DNA from 3 places in the Salinicola sp. RZ23 genome. Region 2 is predicted to be linked to each of the others. Evidence: predicted binding sites of a transcription regulator. Region 2 holds the regulator's gene; each other region holds the start of a gene.
The links. Region 2 encodes sigma-54, which starts transcription at its own class of promoters, with help from an activator protein. Its sites were predicted from a motif close to TGGCACNNNNNTTGCTNT; they were not measured.
Positions count from the first base shown of each region.

Region 1: glnA (glutamate--ammonia ligase) is a predicted target of sigma-54. The motif match lies at 1,929-1,946, and genes of this name have one in related genera.
Region 3: glnT (type III glutamate--ammonia ligase) is a predicted target of sigma-54. The motif match lies at 1,795-1,812, and genes of this name have one in related genera.

Region 1 covers NZ_PZJK01000008.1:28,893-33,013, reverse strand. The annotation lists gene DOM67_RS09270 (DUF4124 domain-containing protein) at 1-209, opposite strand, end outside; gene glnA (glutamate--ammonia ligase) at 392-1,798, opposite strand; gene DOM67_RS09260 (polysaccharide deacetylase family protein) at 2,242-3,237, shown strand; gene DOM67_RS09255 (nucleotidyltransferase family protein) at 3,421-3,957, opposite strand; gene DOM67_RS09250 (transporter associated domain-containing protein) at 3,987-4,121, opposite strand, start outside.
Region 2 covers NZ_PZJK01000012.1:125,765-129,885, reverse strand. The annotation lists gene DOM67_RS12520 (HPr family phosphocarrier protein) at 1-32, opposite strand, end outside; gene rapZ (RNase adapter RapZ) at 19-933, opposite strand; gene DOM67_RS12510 (PTS sugar transporter subunit IIA) at 941-1,420, opposite strand; gene raiA (ribosome-associated translation inhibitor RaiA) at 1,431-1,739, opposite strand; gene DOM67_RS12500 (RNA polymerase factor sigma-54) at 1,855-3,279, opposite strand; gene lptB (LPS export ABC transporter ATP-binding protein) at 3,692-4,121, opposite strand, start outside.
Region 3 covers NZ_PZJK01000009.1:10,467-14,587, forward strand. The annotation lists gene folD (bifunctional methylenetetrahydrofolate dehydrogenase/methenyltetrahydrofolate cyclohydrolase FolD) at 1-407, opposite strand, end outside; gene purU (formyltetrahydrofolate deformylase) at 404-1,270, opposite strand; gene glnT (type III glutamate--ammonia ligase) at 1,944-3,278, shown strand; gene DOM67_RS09390 (glutamine amidotransferase family protein) at 3,332-4,121, shown strand, end outside.

The sequences.
Region 1 (4,121 bases), on a different contig from region 2:
CGCGGTGTCACTGCCGCCCCCGCGGCGCCCTCGGCCGGTTCCTGCGGGTCGACCACGCTGATCGGCGCCAGCTCGACCCGCTGGCCGCCGCTCGGGCGGTCGCTGTAGACCACGTTGCCCTGGGCATCGATATGCCGGTAGACCGGCGACGCCAGCGCCGCGCCCGTCACCCCGGCGGCGGTCATGACGCCCACCAGCGCTCCTGCCATGAACCGTCCGCGGCGGCGCCACCCGCGCCGAGTCCCACGCTGCCTGTCGCTACCCATCAGAGTGCCTCTCCGCTTGCCGTTTCCGCTCTCTATCGGCCGCAGACGAAAAAGCCCCACCGAAGTGGGGCTTGTCGTCGAGCGCGAACGCTATCGTTCACGGATCTTCGCTCACTGGCCGTCGTTTACAGGCTGTAGTAGAGCTCGAACTCGACCGGGTGCGTGGTCATGCGCAGACGCTCGACATCTTCGCCCTTCAGCTCGATGTAGGCATCGATCATGGAGTCGGTGAAGACGCCACCTTCGGTCAGGAAGGCGCGATCCTTGTCCAGCGCTTCCAGAGCCTGATCCAGGCTGCTGGCGACGGTCGGAACCTTCTTGCCCTCTTCCGGCGGCAGGTCATAGAGGTTCTTGTCCATGGCATCGCCAGGATGGATCTTGTTCTTGATGCCGTCGATGCCGGCCATCAGCATCGCCGAGAACGCCAGGTACGGGTTGGCGGTCGGGTCAGGGAAACGCGTCTCGACACGCTTGGCCTTCGGGTTCGAGGTGTACGGAATACGGATCGAGGCGGAACGGTTACGCGCGCTGTAGGCGAGCATGACCGGCGCTTCGAAACCCGGCACCAGACGCTTGTAGGAGTTGGTCGAGGCGTTGGTGAAGGCGTTCAGGGCACGCGCGTGCTTGATGATGCCGCCGATGTAGTAGAGCGCCATCTCGGACAGGCCGGCGTATTCGTCACCCGCGAACTGGTTCTGACCATCTTTCCAGAACGACTGGTGGACGTGCATCCCGGAGCCGTTGTCACCGACCAGCGGCTTGGGCATGAAGGTCGCGGTCTTGCCGTAGGCGTGCGCCACGTTGTGGACCACGTACTTCAGTTCCTGAACTTCGTCGGCCTTCTTCACCAGGGTGTTGAACTTGACGCCGATCTCGTTCTGGCCGGCGTTGGCGACCTCGTGGTGGTGCACTTCGACCGACTGGCCGATCGCCTGCAGCGTGTTGCACATGGCGCTACGGATGTCGTGGAAGCTGTCGACCGGGGGCACCGGGAAGTAGCCGCCCTTGACGCGCGGACGGTGCGCCAGGTTGCCACCTTCGATCTGGCGATCGGTGGACCAGGCACCCTCTTCCGAGGTGATCTTGTACATCGAGCCTTCGATGTCGGACTTGAAGTGGACCTCGTCGAAGATGAAGAACTCGGGCTCCGGGCCGAAGAAGGCGGTGTCGCCCAGACCGGTGCTGTTCAGGTAGGCTTCGGCGCGCTTGGCGATGGAGCGCGGATCACGCTCGTAGCCCTGCATGGTGGCCGGCTCGATGATGTCGCAGCGCAGGATCAGCGTGGCGTCTTCGGTGAACGGGTCGAGGAAGCCGGTACCGTCTTCCGGACGCAGGATCATGTCCGATTCGTTGATGCCCTTCCAGCCTTCGATGGAAGAACCGTCGAACATCTGACCATCTTCAAAGAACTCGGCGTCGACGGCGCTGGCCGGAATGGTGACGTGCTGCTCCTTGCCCTTGGTATCGGTAAAGCGCAGATCGATCCACTTGACGTCGTGTTCTTCGATAAGGGCGAGGGTTTTCTCAGACATGTTGTCCTCCACTGTGAGCCATGGCTCGATTCGTTGGCGAATGTCCAACACCGCTTTTTAGCATGTGACCCGGGCGCTTGCCCATGCGTGCAACCGCTGCCCGCGGATCGATAAAGCGTGTTACGAAACATGAGCAAGTAATGTGCCAAAATGAGGCAGACACGCATACAAGCATAATAACCCGCTGTAATAGCGTCTTTTTTTGCCAAATCCTCGATGCACTAAAATCGTCTAAAAAGGGCTTCAGGTTCATTCTGGTGCGTCATGAGCGGGCCAGCGCACCAAAAAGGTCAGCCAAAAGGCCAACATGCACCAAATTGAAGCATCCTTTAACGGTGCAAGTTTGCGCACCGCCCCTTTTCCACGGCGAGCAGGACAGAGATACTGGGGGAGAGAGGGCGCCTTCGCCGCCACCGTCGCTCCCTGATCACGGAAGGCTACACATGCCCAGGCTGGATCGACCACAGGACGTGGTACAACGCTTGCGCGGCCATTGGCGGCGCAGCCTGAGTGAGCCGCTATGGGGGCGCAGCGCCATCCTGGCGCTCAACCGCGTGCTCGACAGCGAGGACGAAGCCCGCCTGCCGCATCGACGCGACACCTGTCTGGGCCCGGAGAGCCTGGCGAACCTCATCGCCACCCTTACCGAGAGCGCCCAGATCGTCAGTCTCGAGAGCGCCCTGCAGCTCCATCACGATCAGTTGCCACGCATTGCCCTCACCATCGACGGTGGCTGGCGCGACGTCGCCACGCGGGTACATCCGCTGCTCGAACGCCTGGCCTTCCCCGCCAGTGTCTTTCTTCCCGACCCGACGGTCCGCCAGCCGTGGATGCCGGACCGCGCGCTTATCGCCGAGGCGCTCTGGCACGACGAGAGCCCCCACGGCCGCGTCGCGACCCGGCTCGCCGAGCTCGGCCTGCCGGGCGCGCCCCGCGGCGGGCAGGACGAGCGCAAGAGCCAGGCCATCGCAGAGTGCCTGCAGGCGCAGCCAGCGGCACAGGCGCCGCGTCTCAAGGAGATCGCCCAGACGCTGTGGCAGGAGGAGCTGGCAGGCAGAGAGAAGATGGAGCCGGCGCTGGATGCTTTCAGCGTGCGCCGACTCGATCAGGCCGGGCTCTTGCGCTTCGGGCAGTTGACCGACGTCGCCGCGCTCGGCGCCAGCGCCGATGCCCGGCGCGCGCTGCAGACCGGGCAGCAGCGGCTATCACGGCTGTGTCGCGAGCCGTTGACTATCCGCGCCTGCACCGACCCCGGCGATATCGAAACGCTCGACCGCTTCACCCGGCTCGATGCCGATGCCCGCTGGTTGACGCGTGCGCCGGGCTGGCTGGAGCCCAGCAGCGACACCCGGCGGCTGCCGCGTTTCGTCATCGGCCAGCCCCTCGCCAACAGTTCGGGAAAACTGTTTGATTGGCTGCTGGGGCATCTGTCCCACTAGGCTTTTCCTGACAATGACGCTGCCTGACAAGAACGCTTCCCGACAAGGGCGCTTCATGACAAGAACGCTGCCTGACAAGGACACTCTCTGAAAAAAGGGCACGTCATGAAAAGCGCGTTTCATGAAGAGCGCGTTTCATGAAGAGCGCTCTCCCGGAAAAGGAGTGCGCTCGGCCCGCCAGCCTCAGGCCGGCATGACCCACAGCTTGGGCCACTGCTGGCGCCAGCCTTTCGCGGCGATACGCTGGTAGAACACCGCCGCATCGCCATGGTGCGGGTTGTGCGACAGCTGCCCCGCCAGCAGCGAGTCGAGCCCCAGCGGGGCACTCAGCCGCAGCGCCCCCGACGCCTCTAGACGCACGCCCACTGCGGTCTCGCGCTCGACCCAGTAGCGCATCGCATCGCTCGCGGAGGCGTAGGGCGCGTGGCCGTGGCGTTGGTGCATGCGCGCCTGGTTCTTGACCGACCAGGGCAGCCCGCTGGCCGCGCGCAGCTGCTCGCTCAGCGCTCGATCGCGTGCCTCACGGGTGTCGTCGGGATCGTGGAAGATCAGATCGATATCGTTGAACGGCGTGCGCTGCGCGTACCCGTGCAGCCGATCCCACACACAGTTGCGCACGAAGCCGGCGGCCAGCCAGGCATCCGGCAGTGCCAGCTCACGCGCCTGCTGGAGGGCGGCCATACGCAGTGGGTCCTGGGCGATCCAGACCAACAGGCGCATGGCAGCGAGGTTCCCCGCCGCCTCGGCGCTCACTCGGGGCTGGCCAGACACAGCCGTACCCGACGGATACGATGGCGCTCGACATCGCGCACCTCGATACGCCAGCGCTCGATATCCACCCGCGCACCGATATAGGGCAGGGTCTCGAGGCGGTCGACCACCAG
Region 2 (4,121 bases):
CGGTTGGTCAGGCGCAGTTCACGCGTCGGCATTGCCACCCCGCTCGGCAGGCATGTCATCGGAGAGGGCGGTGTGCACCCCGAGTTCGCGATGGCGTAGACGGATATCGACGTCGTCGTGACGGAAGTGGTGCGCCAGGCGCTCGATCAGGTAGACCGAGCGGTGATGACCGCCGGTGCAGCCCACCGCGACGGTGAGGTAGCTGCGGTGGCTGGCCAGGTAGGCCGGCAGCCAGCGGATCAGCCAGGCATGGATATCGCCGGCCATGGCGTGCACGTCGGGGTACTGCTCGAGAAAGGTGACGATCTCGCCGTCGCGGCCGTCGAAAGCACGCAGGTTCGGGTCCCAGAACGGGTTGGGCAGGCAGCGCACGTCGAACACCATGTCGGCATCCAGCGGTACGCCGCGCTTGAAGCCGAACGATTCGAAGGTGAGCGTGAGGCGGCCGCCGCTGTGACGCGCGACCTGTTCGCTGATGCGGGCACGCAGGTCGTGGACCGAGAGACCGCGGGTATCGATCACCAGATCGGCGACCCGGCGGATCGGCGCCAGATAGCCCTGCTCGTTGTCGATCGCCTCGGCCAGCGTCATGTCGTTGCCGCGGGTCAGCGGATGGCGACGACGGGTGGCGGAGTAGCGTTCGAGCAGCACCTTGGCGTCGGCGGTGAGGTAGATCACCTGGGTGTCGATGCCGCGCTCGCGCACACCTTCGAGCAGCACCGGGAAGCGCTCCAGCGCCTCCGGCAGGTTACGCGCATCGATGCTCACCGCCACATTGGGCCGCGACGGCGGTGCGGCCCTGAGCTCGTCGATCAGCGGCGCCAGCAGATTGGTCGGCAGGTTGTCGATGGCGTAGTAGCCGAGATCTTCCAGCGCCTGCAGCGCAATGGATTTTCCCGACCCCGAGCGGCCACTGATGATGACGAGTCGCATGCAGTCTCTATCCGTCTTCGCTGTCCTGATGATGGCGAATGGCGTCGATCAGCGTGTCGTGGAGCGCGTGCTGCGAGCCGGCCTGGCGCAGCTTCTGGCGCACGCTGCCCTGATTCATGATGCCGGCGACCTCGGCCAGCAGCGAAAGGTGGGCGTCGTCGGCCTCCTCCGGCACCAGCAGCACGAACACCAGATCCACCGGCTCGCCATCGATGGCATCGAAGTCGATGGCATCCTCGAGGCGCATGAAGCCAGCCAACGGCGTCTTGCAGTGCGGGCTGCGGGCGTGCGGGATGGCGACCCCGTTGCCGATGCCGGTGCTGCCCAGCCGCTCGCGTCCGATCAGGCGGCTGAACACCTCCTGACTGTCCAGGCTGGGCGTATTCTGGGCGATGAAGGTGCTGAAGAATTCCAGCAGACGCTTTTTGCTGCCCCCCGTCACACCGTAGAGGGTGCGTTCGGGGGGCAGGATGGTTTCCAGAGTGATCATCGGGGAATTAGCGGGCGCCTGCGCCTTGCGCGCGGGCCTGTGCCTTCTCTTTGTGTTTGACCAGCTGGCGGTCCAGCTTGTCGGTCAGGGCGTCGATCGCGGCATACATGTCGATATCGCTGGCTTCGGCATGAATGTCGCCGCCCGCTGCGTGTAGCGTGCAGGCCGCTTGCTGACGCTCTTTCTCGATGCTCAACGTCACCTGAACGTTGGTGATGTTGTCGTAGTGGCGCTCCAGACGTGCGAGTTTCTCGTCGACGTAGTCCCGCAGGGCGTCGGTCAGTTCGACATGGTGGCCGGTGACGTTCACTTGCATGGCGCGCTCCTGTTGCGGCTTATGTGGCACCTCTGATTGTAACCCTTTTCTCCGCGCTGCAAAGGGATCGCGGACGATTGATCGCCATGCGCTCGCGTGAATTCTAAAAGTCCAATCAAGACAGTCGCTTACGTTCGCTCGAGGCGGGGATGCCCATGGCCTCGCGGTACTTGGCCACGGTGCGCCGGGCGACGCTGATGTCGGCCTGCGCCAGCAGCTCCACCAGCTTGCTGTCGGAGAGCGGCTTGCGCGGTGACTCCTCGCCGATCAGCTTCTTCAGGCGTGCCCGAATCGCGGTGCTGGAGACGCTGTCGCTCTCGCCGCGTTGCCCCACCTGACTGGAAAAGAAGTACTTGAGTTCGAACACCCCGCGCGGCGTGTGGATGAACTTCTGCGTGGTCACCCGCGAGATGGTGGATTCGTGCATGTCGACGCTGGTGGCGATGTCGGCCAGGATCAGCGGCTTCATCGCCTCTTCGCCGCGCTCGAGGAAGTCGACCTGGCGCGCCATGATCTCGCGCCCCACCCGCAACAGGGTGTCGTTGCGGCTGGAGAGGCTCTTCATCAGCCAGCGCGCCTCCTGCAGGTGCTGGCGCAGAAAGGTGTTGTCGTCGCTCTTGTCGGCGCGCCGGATCAGCGCGGCGTAGTCGGGCTGGATGCGCAGCCGCGGCAGCGCCTCGGCGTTGAGCTCGATGCGCCAGCCATCGCGGGTCAGGCGTGCCACCAGATCCGGGATCACATAGTCCTGCTGGCTGTGGTCGAAGGCCTGGCCGGGGCGCGGGTCGAGGGTGCGGATGGTGGCGATGACGCGGTCGAGCTCGTCGTCGTCGAGGCGCAGGCGGCGCTTGAGCTGGCGCCGGTCGTCGCCGGCCAGCGCCTCCAGGAACTGGCGCACCAGGCGCTTGGCCTGGGGCAGCAGTGGGGTATCGCCGGGCAGCGCGCCGAGCTGCAGCAGCAGGCATTCGCGCAGATCGCGGGCGCCCACGCCGGTGGGGTCGAACTGCTGCAGCCGCAGCAGTACGCGCTCGAGGTCGGCGCTGGTGCACGGCTCCGAATGCTGCTCGCGCAGCCCCGCGGTGAGCTCGTCGAGGGTGCCCTCGAGATAGCCGTTGGCGTTGATGGCGTCGATCAGGTAGTCGCCGATGAGCCGTTCGCGGGGATCGAAATCGCCCATGGCGAGCTGCCAGGCGAGATGGTCGTGGAGCGTGGTGCCGGCGGCGTTGCGCTCCAGGTCCGGCCACTCGTCGGCGCCGGCCGGGGCGGCGCTGGCGGCGATGTCCTGATAGGTGTCGCTCCACTCGCTGTCGAGGGCGAGCTCTTCGGGAATATCGCTGGCCCACTCCTCCTCGGGCGTCTCGCTGGCCGCCTGCTCGGCATACTCTTCGTCCAGCTCGAGCATGGGGTTGGCCTCGAGCGCCTGCTGGATCTCCTGGCGCAGATCGAGCGTCGACAGCTGCAGCAGCTGGATCGCCTGCTGCAGCTGTGGCGTCATTGTCAGCTGGGCGCCGACACGCAGTTGAAGTGAAGGTTTCATGGACATGGCATGGACACGGGAAAGGGCCGCGGTGGCCGTCGATAGGTTAACCCTACGTTACTGACTGCCCCGGTGGGATGCAACGCTTTGAGCGCTAACTTTATGCAAGAAATATGCCACGGTGCGTTCGGCTTGGGTGTGCAGAGGCTTTGAGAGGTGCGCCGCCCGCCGCGAGTGACGCAGTGGGCTGGGGAGGCGGAAGGGCCTTGGCGCGACGCTGGACTTTGTACGCAAAGTCGGCGAGCGAAGGCCATACCGGGGCGCGTAGCTAAGGCAAAAATCGGCGAAAACGGACCGGTCTGGCGCTCCAGTTTACGGGGTGTAAATGAGCATTTTGACGGGGGCGCCGACCTCGGGCTGGCGATCCCGCCGATTTTTAACGCCGAATTGTCGAGCGCAGGTAGTTTGCGTCTCGAGTCTAGAGTCGGAACTCGTGCCCCAGATAGACATCGCGCACGCGCTGATTGTCGAGGATTGCCTCCGGGCGCCCCTCGGCGATGATCTGTCCATCGCCGACGATGTAGGCGTTGTCGCAGATATCCAGTGTCTCGCGCACGTTGTGGTCGGTGATCAGCACGCCGATCTCACGATCCCGCAGCTGGCGGATGATGTTCTTGATATCGCCCACCGAGATCGGATCGACCCCGGCGAAGGGTTCGTCGAGCAGCACGAAGGCGGGCTCGGTGGCCAGTGCCCGGGCAATCTCCACCCGCCGCCGCTCGCCACCGGAGAGCGACATGCCCAGGTTGTCGCGGATATGGTCGACGTGGAAATCGCCCAGCAGCTGCTCCAGGCGGTCGCGGCGCCCGGCGCGGTCGAGATCCCGGCGCGTCTCCAGAATGGCCATG
Region 3 (4,121 bases), on a different contig from region 2:
CCGGCGTTCTGGCGATGAAAGCCGTCGACGTCCTTGGCCGGCAGAATGGCCTGGATCACCGATGCCTCGTCGATATTTGCCGGCAGCGGCAACTGCACCAGGATGCCGTTGACCTCGGGGTCGTTGTTGAGCTGGGCGATCAGCGCGAGCAGTTCCGCCTGGGGCAGGGTGTCGTCGAAGCGGTACTCCAGCGAACGGATACCGACCGCTTCTGCCTTGCGGATCTTGTTGCGCACATAGATCTGGCTGGCGGGATCCTCCCCCACCAGTATCACGGCCAGGCCGGGGATGATGCCTTCGTCGGCGAGACGGGCGACGTCGTCGGCGACCTCGTCGAGCACGCGCTCGGCACAGGCCTTGCCATCGATGGATGTCGTCAGGGGCGTTTCGGGCGTTGTCGTACTCATCGGAAGATCACCGTCTTGTTCTGGTCGAGAAAGACACGATGCTCAAGGTGGTAGCGGACCGCCTGGGACAAGGCGACGGTCTCGGTATTGCGGCCGACCGCGACCAGGTCCTCGGGGCGATAGGTGTGATCGACCCGCTGGACCTCCTGCTCGATGATCGGGCCTTCGTCGAGGTCCGAGGTTACATAGTGGGCGGTGGCGCCGATCAGCTTGACCCCGCGTTCATGGGCCTGGTGATAGGGCTTGGCGCCCTTGAAGCCGGGCAGGAAGGAGTGGTGGATGTTGATCGCGCGGCCGGAGAGCTTCTGGCACAGGTCGTCGGAGAGGATCTGCATGTAACGAGCCAGCACCACCAACTCGGTGCCGGTTTCCTCGACGATCTCCATCAGCGCCTGTTCCTGGCGCGCCTTGGAGTCCTGCGTGACTGGCAGGTAGACGAAACGGATGCCTTCACGCTCCGCCATCGGGCGCAGATCAAGGTGGTTGGAGACGATGGCGGTGATCTCCATGTCCAGCTCCCCCTTGCGCTGCCGGTACATCAGGTCGCCCAGACAGTGGTCGTACTTGCTGACCATCAGCAGCACGCGCATGGGTTGGGCATCGTGATAGATGGCCCACTCCATGTCGAAGTCCTCGGCGACGCCGGCGAAGTCGCCCTTGAGTGTCTCGATATCGCCCTTCACGCCGTCGTTGAAGCGAAACTTGGCGCGCAGAAAGAAGCGGCCTAGCGCCTCGTCGTCGTATTGGGCGAGCTCGCTGATATAGCACTGTCCCTCGGTGAGAAAGCAGGTCACGGCGGCGACGATGCCGGAAGTGGCGGGGCAGGAGATCTTGATGATGTAGCTGTCGTCTGTCGGGACCATGTGTTGCCTTCCTCTTGTCTTGGGCGGGACGTGGCCGGGGTGTCGGTATTGGCGCCCCGGCAGTGGATATCGGGCTCGGCCCTTGGCGATGCGCTCGGGTGTCTCGGTGATCTCGAAGGGCTCTCCGGGCCAGATGATGCGGTAATCGAGTTTTCCTGAAAAGAAAAAAAGATTCCCTTTAGTCAAGCAACAAGCTTGCCAGTTTCGTCGTGCCATATCGTTGGGTGTATACCGGAAACGCCCGTTAATCCCTGATAAACAAGTAGTTGCGGTTTTCATTCGGCCGATGAGGCACGTCTCCCTGGGCCGGAGGACGAGAGCGTGGGGCCTCGGCTTGAGCGATAAGGGTGCGTCAGGGCGCTGCTTGCACCGTCGTGAGGCGATGGCGAGGTCAATGCAGGTGGCAGAGACAGGAGAGCGAGAGCAGAGACGACCGCCAGAACCCACAGCAGAAACTTTTTACTGCCTGTAAATCAGGTTCCTAGCGGCCCTACCGTGAATTTTATCGGGCGCCGCAGCGGTTCTGGCATGCAAGGTGCTTTCTTAAAGAGAAATAAAATTTCTTGATGGGAATTGGGTGCGTGGCGTAGCCTGCATGGCGTCGGCAAAGTCCGATGGCTCAGGAGAGCGCCATGTCGTTCCCGGTACTCGCCACGCATGAAGGAGACCTGACATGACGCCTGAAGCCGCCAAGCAACTACTCGAGGAGCACGATGTCCGCTACCTGCTCGCTCAGTTCGTGGACATCCACGGCGCTGCCAAGACCAAGTCGGTGCCGGCCAACTGCCTGATGGATGTGGTCGAGAAGGGCGCCGGCTTCGCCGGTTTCGCGGTCAGTGGCCTGGGCATGGAGCCCCACGGACCTGACTTCATGGCCCGTGGCGATCTCGCGACCTTGTCGCTGGTGCCCTGGCAGCCGGGATACGCGCGATTGGTCTGCAACGGTCATGTCAACGATCAGCCCTACGAGTACGACAGCCGCGTGGTGCTGCTCAAGCAGCTGGAACGACTGGCAGAGAAGGGCTGGACGCTGAACACCGGGCTGGAGCCGGAGTTCTCGCTGTTCAAGCGTGGGCCGGAGGGTGAGCTGTTGGCGGTCGACGATAGCGATACCCTGGCCAAGCCCTGTTACGACTACAAGGGACTATCGCGTTCCCGCGAGTTCCTGGAACGCCTGGTGGAGGCGCTCCAGGCGGTCGATTTCGACGTCTACCAGATCGATCATGAGGACGCCAATGGCCAGTTCGAGATCAACTACACCTACAGCGATGCGCTGACCTCGGCGGACCGCTTTACCTTCGTGCGCATGGCGGCCGGCGAGATCGCCAACGATCTCGGCATGGTCTGCTCCTTCATGCCCAAGCCGCATGCCGATCGCCCAGGCAACGGCATGCACTTCCACCTCTCGATCAGCGATGGCGACGGACACAACGTCTTCGGTGACGACAGCGATCCCCAGGGGCTGGGCCTGTCGCGCACCGCCTACCACTTCCTGGCCGGGCTGCTGCATCACGCACCGGCGCTGTGTGCCTTTGCTGCGCCCACCGTCAACTCCTACAAGCGGCTGGTGAACGGCGGCTCCAACAGTGGCGCGACCTGGGCGCCGGTGTTCATCGCCTATGGCGACAACAACCGCTCGGCGATGGTCCGGGTGCCCTACGGCCGCCTGGAGTTCCGCCTGCCCGATGCCGGCTGCAACCCCTATCTGGTGCACGCCGCCTTGATCGCCGCCGGCCTGGACGGTATCGACCGCCAACTCGACCCCGGCAAGGCGCACAACATCAACCTGTATTCGCTGAGCGCCGAGCAGTGCCGGGAGGAAGGCATCGGCATTCTGCCCCAGTCGCTCAAGGAGGCCATCGACGCCCTGGCGGAGGACACCGTTCTGCGCGAGGTGATCGGACCTGGCTTGGTCGACGAGTTCATCGCCGTCAAACGCGAGGAGTGGACCGCCTATAGCCGCCAGGTCTCGGCCTGGGAGATCGAGCGCTACGCCGAATTCTTCTGATCAACGATAGACCCGAACTCGCCGCGAACGGCGAGCGCAGAGAGGACAATGCTATGTGTGGAATCGTGGGGCTCTACCTCAAGAACCCGTCGTGGGAGAGCCGCCTGGGTGCGCTATTCGAGCCGATGCTGGTCGCCATGACCGAGCGCGGGCCGGACAGCGCCGGCTTTTCGATCTACGGCGACGAGTACGACGCCGGCATCAAGCTGACGCTGCAGAGCGATGACGCCGACTACGACTGGGCCAATCTGGCCGACCGGCTGGGCGCGGCTTTTGCTGGCGTCGACGACTGGTATCGCAACGCCAGCGTGGCGGTCTTCAAGCTGGCCGCCCCTGAGGCCGAGCTGCGCGCCTGGCTCGCCGAGCAGGCGCCCGGGGTCCGGGTGCTGAGCGCGGGCCAGAGCATCGAGATCCTCAAGGGCGTGGGACTGCCAGCTACCATCGCCGAGCGCTTCAACCTCAAGGGCATGAAGGGCAGCCACGCCATCGGGCACACCCGCATGGCCACCGAGAGTGCGGTGACGCTGCAGGGCAGCCATCCCTTCTCGACGGGGCTCGATCTGTGCCTGGTGCACAACGGCTCGCTCTCCAACCACAACCGTCTGCGCGACAAGCTCCGGCGGGAAGGAATCGTCTTCGAGACCGATAACGACTCCGAGGTGGCGGCGGGGTATCTGACCTGGCGTCTGGCCAAGGGAGACTCCCTGAGTCAGGCGCTCAAGGGGGCCCTGAAGGATCTGGATGGCTTCTTCACGTTCGCCATCGGTACCCGTGACGGCTTCGCCGTGGTCCGCGATCCGATCTCCTGCAAGCCAGCGGTGATCGCCGAGACCGAGGACTACG